2 linked regions of the Larkinella insperata genome follow. The protein of the gene in region 2 interacts with the protein of the main gene of each other region in a pairwise test. Links are inferred from orthologs where the notes say so. Each region holds a gene or a part of one and is shown on either strand. Other genes may lie near its edges.

The links.
Region 1: the proteins of ligA (region 2) and OQ371_RS18650 interact in binary tests that used the Escherichia coli proteins (3 or more experiments, as listed by UniProt). The link is inferred for Larkinella insperata from one-to-one orthologs.

Annotation. Positions count from the first base shown.
Region 1 is NZ_CP110973.1:4,594,999-4,598,828, forward strand. The notes cover bases 322-3,828. They hold OQ371_RS18650 (leucine--tRNA ligase), read left to right. Parts: upstream 322-628; coding sequence 629-3,628; downstream 3,629-3,828. Other genes in these bases: OQ371_RS18645 (PQQ-dependent sugar dehydrogenase), read left to right, coding at 322-499; OQ371_RS18655 (exodeoxyribonuclease III), read left to right, coding at 3,672-3,828. In the rest of the region: more of OQ371_RS18645, read left to right, coding at 1-321; more of OQ371_RS18655, read left to right, coding at 3,829-3,830.
Region 2 is NZ_CP110973.1:5,487,664-5,490,872, forward strand. The notes cover bases 1-2,886. They hold ligA (NAD-dependent DNA ligase LigA), read right to left. Parts: upstream 2,531-2,886; coding sequence 470-2,530; downstream 1-469. Other genes in these bases: dapA (4-hydroxy-tetrahydrodipicolinate synthase), read right to left, coding at 1-398; rpe (ribulose-phosphate 3-epimerase), read left to right, coding at 2,700-2,886. Outside these bases: more of rpe, read left to right, coding at 2,887-3,209. UniProt on the Escherichia coli protein: DNA ligase that catalyzes the formation of phosphodiester linkages between 5'-phosphoryl and 3'-hydroxyl groups in double-stranded DNA using NAD as a coenzyme and as the energy source for the reaction.

The sequences.
Region 1 (3,830 bases), 890 kb from region 2 along the record:
GCCGTTTCTGGCTGGCGCTGGGCTGCGCCGGGGCAACAACCGGCTGGCGTTTGCCCCCGATGGTAGTTTGTGGCTCGGCCAGACCGACCACGGCTGGGCGGGCGATGAGGGCATTCAGCGCGTTCGCTGGAAGGGCAAAACACCGCTCGAACTGGCCGACATGAAACTGACGCCGACGGGCTTTGCCCTGACGTTTACGCAGCCCCTCGATGCGGCTACGGCCCGGCAAGTCGCTAATTTCCAATTTAAACGGTATTACTATGAATACCACGAAGCCTACGGTTCCAAGCAGTTTGATGTGCAGCCGGTGGCCGTGACCAACGCCGAACTTTCACCCGATGGCAAGACCGTCACGCTGAAGCTGGCCGACCTCAAAGCCGGGTACATCTACGAACTGGAACTCGGCAAACTCCGCTCAACTACCCAGCAGAACCTCATGGGACGGCTGGTTTGTTACACGCTCAACCGACTTCAGCGAAATACACAGGCGAATCCGTAAGAAAAACGCTACTTTTGCGAGTGTGAAGTTATTTCGCAGAGTCTAGCGGAGAGAAGGAGAGTTAAGCGGAGCCTCCGCTAATCGCTATTTAACTCCGCGAAACGACTTATATTAAAAGCATTAGCGCCAATGTCCGAATACAACCATAAGAAAATTGAAGAAAGCTGGCGGGCGTTCTGGGAAAAGAACCAGACGTACCGCACCACGAACGACGCTGCCAAACCGAAATACTACATCCTCGACATGTTTCCGTACCCGTCGGGGGCCGGTTTGCACGTCGGGCACCCGCTGGGCTACATTGCTTCCGACATTGTGACCCGCTACAAACGGCTGAAAGGCTTCAACGTGCTGCACCCGATGGGCTTCGACTCCTTCGGGCTGCCCGCCGAGCAGTACGCCATCCAGACTGGCCAGCACCCGGCCATCACGACCGAACAGAACATTGCCCGCTACATCGAGCAATTGAAAAATATTGGCTTCAGCTACGACTGGAGCCGGGAAGTCCGCACGTCAGACCCGACATTCTACCGGTGGACGCAGTGGATTTTTATGGAATTATTCCGCAGTTGGTACAACAAGGAAACCGACCGGGCCGAACCGATTGAAACGCTGATCGCCCGGTTTGAAACAGCCGGTACGAGCGGAATTCAGGCCGTGGCTGATGAGGATGTTCCTCACTTCACCGCCGACGAATGGAACGCCAAGTCCGAACGCGAAAAATATGAGATTACGCTGAAATACCGGCTGACCTACGTGGCCGACGCGGTGGTGAACTGGTGCGCGGCTTTAGGGACGGTTCTGGCCAACGACGAAGTGAAAGACGGGGTGTCGGAGCGGGGCGGTTATCCGGTGGAGCAGAAACTGATGCGGCAGTGGATGATGCGCATTACGGCCTATGCCGACCGTTTGCTGACGGGGCTGGATACCGTCGACTGGTCGGATTCGCTGAAGGAACAGCAACGCAACTGGATCGGGAAGTCGACCGGTGCGGAGGTAAGTTTTCAGATTGAGCACCGCGTGGAGCGCATCAAAGTGTTTACCACGCGGCTGGACACCATTTTTGGTGTGTCGTTTATGGTGCTGGCGCCCGAACACGACCTGGTGCCGGGGCTGACCACGCTGGAGCAAAAGCCCGCCGTGGATGCCTACGTGACGGCGGCCAAGATGCGCTCCGAGCGCGACCGGATGGCGGACGCCAAAACCGTTTCGGGCGTGTTTACGGGCAGCTATTGCATCAACCCGTTCAACGGCGAACGTGTACCCATTTACTTGGCCGACTACGTGCTGGCGGGGTACGGAACCGGGGCCGTGATGGCCGTGCCGTCGGGCGACCAGCGCGACTGGGCGTTTGCCAAGCACTTCGATCTGCCAATCATCCCGATTCTGGACGCGCAGAAAGAGATTGATAAACAGGCTGACAATACCAAAGAAGGCCGGTACATCAACTCCGGAATGGTGAACGGTTTGACGTATGCCGAAGCCCTGCCGGTGCTGGTGCAGTTTCTGGAAGAACACGGCATCGGAAAAGCCAAAATCAACTACCGGATGCGCGACGCCGTGTTCAGTCGCCAGCGGTATTGGGGCGAGCCCGTTCCGGTGTATTTCAAAGACGGCCTTCCGTATTTGCTGGATGAAGCCGAATTGCCGCTGGAATTGCCCGCCGTTGATAAATACCTGCCAACCGAAACCGGCGAACCGCCCCTGGCCCGCGCCGAGGACTGGAAATACAAAGGAGAATTTGAATACGAATTGAGCACGATGCCCGGCTGGGCGGGTTCAAGCTGGTACTGGTACCGCTACATGGACCCGCAGAACGAAAGCGAGTTTGCCGATAAAGCCGCCATCGACTACTGGCGTGACGTGGATTTGTACGTCGGTGGCTCCGAACACGCGACGGGCCACTTGCTCTACAGCCGTTTCTGGAACAAATTCTTGAAGGACCGGGGCTACGTACCGGAAGAAGAGCCGTTCAAGAAGCTGGTTAACCAGGGCATGATTTTGGGACGGTCGAATTTTGCGTATCGATTCTCGCAAACGAAAGATGTTCATTTAGCTGTAGATGAAGATGAATTTGTTGTAAAAGGGAAAGAGAAGCCCGCAGATTTATTCGTATCACACGGTATCTTTAAAAAGTTAGACGGTAATTCTAACGTTGCAGAAGCCACAGATTTGTTCAAGAAAATAATTGTTGAACAACTAGGAGAGGAATATCTAAGCCAACTCGATTTTGAACCCTTCTCTGGTAAAACTATTCAAGGATTTCCTGGAACAACATTAAAGTTTGCGGACATCCATGTAGACGTTAATATAGTTGAGAATGATATTCTTGACGTAGAAGCATTTAAAAATACACGTCCAGATCTAGTTAATGAAGGGGCTAAATTCCTTCTAGAAGACGGCAAGTACATCTGTGGGGTTGAGATCGAGAAAATGTCGAAATCGAAATTCAACGTCGTCAATCCCGATACGATTGTAGAACGTTATGGTGCTGATACCCTGCGGTTGTACGAAATGTTCCTCGGGCCGCTAACCGACGCTAAACCGTGGAACACGAACGGCATCGACGGGGTGTACCGCTTCCTGAAGAAGTTCTGGCGGCTGTTCTACGAAGAACCCACGGAGAAGACGCCCGGCCGCTGGCTGGTGACCGACGAAAAACCGACGCCCGCCGAGCTGAAAGTACTGCACAAAACCATCCGGAAAGTGGCCGAGGACATTGAAAACCTGTCGTTTAACACCTCGGTGAGTGCGTTCATGGTCTGCGTCAACGAACTGTCGACCCTGAAATGCAACAAAAAGGCGGTATTGCAGGATCTGGTGGTGATCCTGGCTCCGTTTGCGCCCCACATTACGGAAGAACTCTGGGCGGCACTGGGCAACGAAGCCGGAACGCTCAGCTACGCCGAATTCCCGACCTTCAACCCGGCTTATCTGGTGGAAGACACCATCGAATACCCGGTGCAGATCAACGGGAAAGTCCGTACGACGCTGGCGTTTTCGGCGGATGCGGCCCCGAAAGATATTGAAAACGAGATTCTGGCCAACGAGGTGGTGCAGAAGTGGCTGGAAGGAAAAACGCCGAAGAAAGTGGTCGTGGTACCGAAGCGGATTGTAAACGTCGTCGTTTAATCCGGCGGATCAGAACCGTTGTTTTTTCGAAATAGACCGTTCAATGGAGCATTCTGTGACACCGGGGCAATCCGGCGAAACCGTTAAAATTCTGACGTATAACCTCAACGGCATCCGGTCGGCGCTGAGCAAGGGGTTGATCGATTGGTTGGCGCAAAACCCGTTCGACATCCTTTGTTTTCAGGAGGTCAAGGCCACGCAC
Region 2 (3,209 bases):
ACCGGCACCGGGCTGGCATCCGCGATGCGCGTGAAGTGTTCGATCACCCCGCGTTTGCCGGGTTTATTGTAATAAGGACAAACCGAAAGAATGGCATCGACGCCTTCGAAATCCGTTTCCTTCATCGACGCAACGACCTCCGGCGTAACGTTGCCACCCACGCCGTAGACGATCGGTAATTTCTTCGGGTTATTTTCCTTTAAATACTGAAGCAACTGTTTCTTTTCCGTTTTTGTCACCGTGGGCGATTCGCCCGTGGTACCTTGCAGCACAACATAATCGACACCGCCGTCGGAAATGTGCTGAACGACCCGACCAAACCCGTCGAAATCAACGGTCATGTCGTCGTTAAACGGGGTTACAATGGCGACCCCAACGCCGTGGAAACGAGTATTCATCTACTTGTTTTCTGGATTAGAAGGAATAAGTAAAACGGAACTTAGACAAAGGTACGGTTTTTCTGTCATTCCTAAACATTTACCATCGCCAGAAACTCATCCTCCCCGATCAGGGTGACGCCCATCTTCTGCGCTTTTTCGACTTTCGACGGACCGGCGTTTTCACCCACGATCAGGTAGTTGAGCTTTTTGGAAACCCCGCTCAGTAGTTTGCCGCCGTGCGCTTCGATTTCACTTTCGAGTTCTTCGCGCGAAAAGTTGGCAAACGTACCCGTGTACAGAAACGTCTTCCCCACCAGCGACTCGCCTTTCTTCTCGACGGCCACCCGGTCGGTTTCCATCTGCAAACCCGCCAGCCGGAGCCGTTCAATAAACACCTGATTTTCGGGATCGGCAAACCAGGCCACCAGACTCTGCGCAATGCGGTCGCCCACTTCGGGCACCCCCAGCAGCGCTTCGTACGATGCCGTCCGCAAGGCGTCCATGTTGCCAAAATAATCGGCCAGCTTTTCCGCCGTGGTGTTGCCCACGTACCGGATGCCGAGCGCAAACAGCACATTGGCAAACGGTTGCGCCTTGGACCGCTCAATGGCCGTCAGGATGTTGTCGACCGATTTCTGCCGCAGGCTGACCACCCGCGTTTTTCCGGTTTCAGACGGTCCGCCGTTGCGGTCATTGTAGGCTTTTTCCAGCCCCAGGAGTTGCTCGGCCTTCAGGTCGTATAAATCCGCCGGACTACGCACCAGCCCCCGATCAATCAGCAACTCAATTTTGCCTTCGCCCAGGCTCTCAATGTTCATCGCCCGGCGCTGGATGAAATGCTCAAACCGGGCCTGTTGCTGCGGTGGACAGCCTTTTTCGTTGGGGCAGTAAAAATGCGCTTCCCCTTCTTTGCGGATCAAGGGCGTCTGGCAGGCCGGGCAAACCGTGGGGTAAACAATGGGTTCGACGGCATCGGTACGCTGGGTCAGATCAACGCCGGTAATCTTCGGAATGATTTCCCCCCCTTTTTCAATGAAAACCGTATCGTGCAACATCACCCCCAGCCGCTGAATTTCGTTGGCATTGTGCAGCGATGCCCGCTTCACCACCGTTCCCGCCAGCAACACGGGCTTGAGGTTGGCTACGGGCGTTACGGCGCCGGTGCGCCCCACCTGGTAGGAAACGCTGTTGAGCGTTGTACTGGCCGCTAAAGCCTTGTATTTGAAGGCAATCGCCCAGCGCGGACTTTTGGCCGTGTAGCCCAGTTCGCGCTGCTGGTCGTAGCGGTTGATTTTGATCACAATACCGTCGGTCGCCAGCGGCAATTCATACCGCCGGGTTTCCCACTCGTTGATGAAGGCAAACACTTCCTGCATGGTGGCGCATTTCCGCCAGGTTGGTGACACGTTAAAGCCCCAGTTTTTCATGGCGATCAGGCTTTCTTCGTGCGTCTGAAACACTTCCGGTTCCGACAGAAACGAGTAGAGATAACAATCCAGCCGTCGTTTGGCCACCGCGGCCGAATCCTGCTGTTTGAACGTGCCGGAAGCCGCGTTGCGCGGATTGGCCAGCAGCGGTTCGCCAATGTCTTCGCGCTCTTTGTTAATCCGTTCAAATTCGGCCAGCGGCAGAAAACCCTCCCCGCGCACCTCAAACAAGGCCGGCACGCCCGGATCGGTCACTTTCAGCGGCAGCGTCCGGATGGTTCGCACGTTGAACGTAATATCGTCACCCCGGACGCCATCGCCCCGGGTTGCTCCCTGCACCAGCACCCCGTTTTCGTAGGTCATGCTAAGGGCCACCCCGTCGAACTTTAGCTCACAGACGTATTCGTAAGGCGCATCGTGAAGGCCCCGGCGCACCCGGTTGTCGAACTCCGTCAGTTCCGCTTCCGAGTAGGTGTTGCCCAGCGACATCATCGGAAACCGGTGGTAAACCGTTGCAAATTCCTTACTGATCGTGCCCCCAACGCGGTGCGTGGGCGAATCGGGCCGGCTGAATTCCGGGTATTGCTTTTCCAGAGCCGCAAGTTCTTCCAGCAGTTTGTCGAAGGTAAAATCATCCACCTCCGAAATACTGTTTTGGTAGTATTGGTAGTTATAATAGTTCAGCCGATCCGTCAGCTCGGCAATTCTTTCCTGTGGATTCATGTATTTTAAAACTGGACGTATGCTGTCTTTGTCGGGCTAAATTAGAAGACATTCCAGACAATTCCTTTACTAAGTTGGCCATGATTACCGAATTGTTCGGACAAAAACCCTTAATTTTGGTGCCAACTTTGCCAAGGCAGACCCAAACGTTAACTGATAAATCTGTTTCATGACGCCACCCCTGATTGCGCCATCCATTCTGGCGGCTGATTTTGCCAACCTGCAACGCGATGTTGAATTGCTGAACCGTTCGGAGGCCGATTGGATTCACGTGGATATCATGGACGGCGTTTTCGTTCCCAATATTTCGTTTGGTATTCCGGTCTGCGAAGCCATCAATCGCCACGCCACCAAACCCCTAGACGTTCACCTGATGATTGTTCAGCCGGAACGGTACATCGATGCGTTTGCCAAAGCGGGGGCGGCCCATCCCGATCGGCCCGGCACCATTACCGTTCACCTGGAAGCCAGTACGCACCTGCACCGTACCCTGACGCAAATTCGGGAAACGGGTTGCAAAGCGGGCGTGGCGCTGAACCCGCACTCCCCGGTGGAGCTGCTGGCCGACGTGCTGGACAACCTCGACCTGATCCTGATCATGTCGGTCAATCCGGGCTTTGGCGGTCAATCCTTTATTCCGCAGACGTTGCAGAAGATCCGGAAGCTGCGCAAGCTGCTA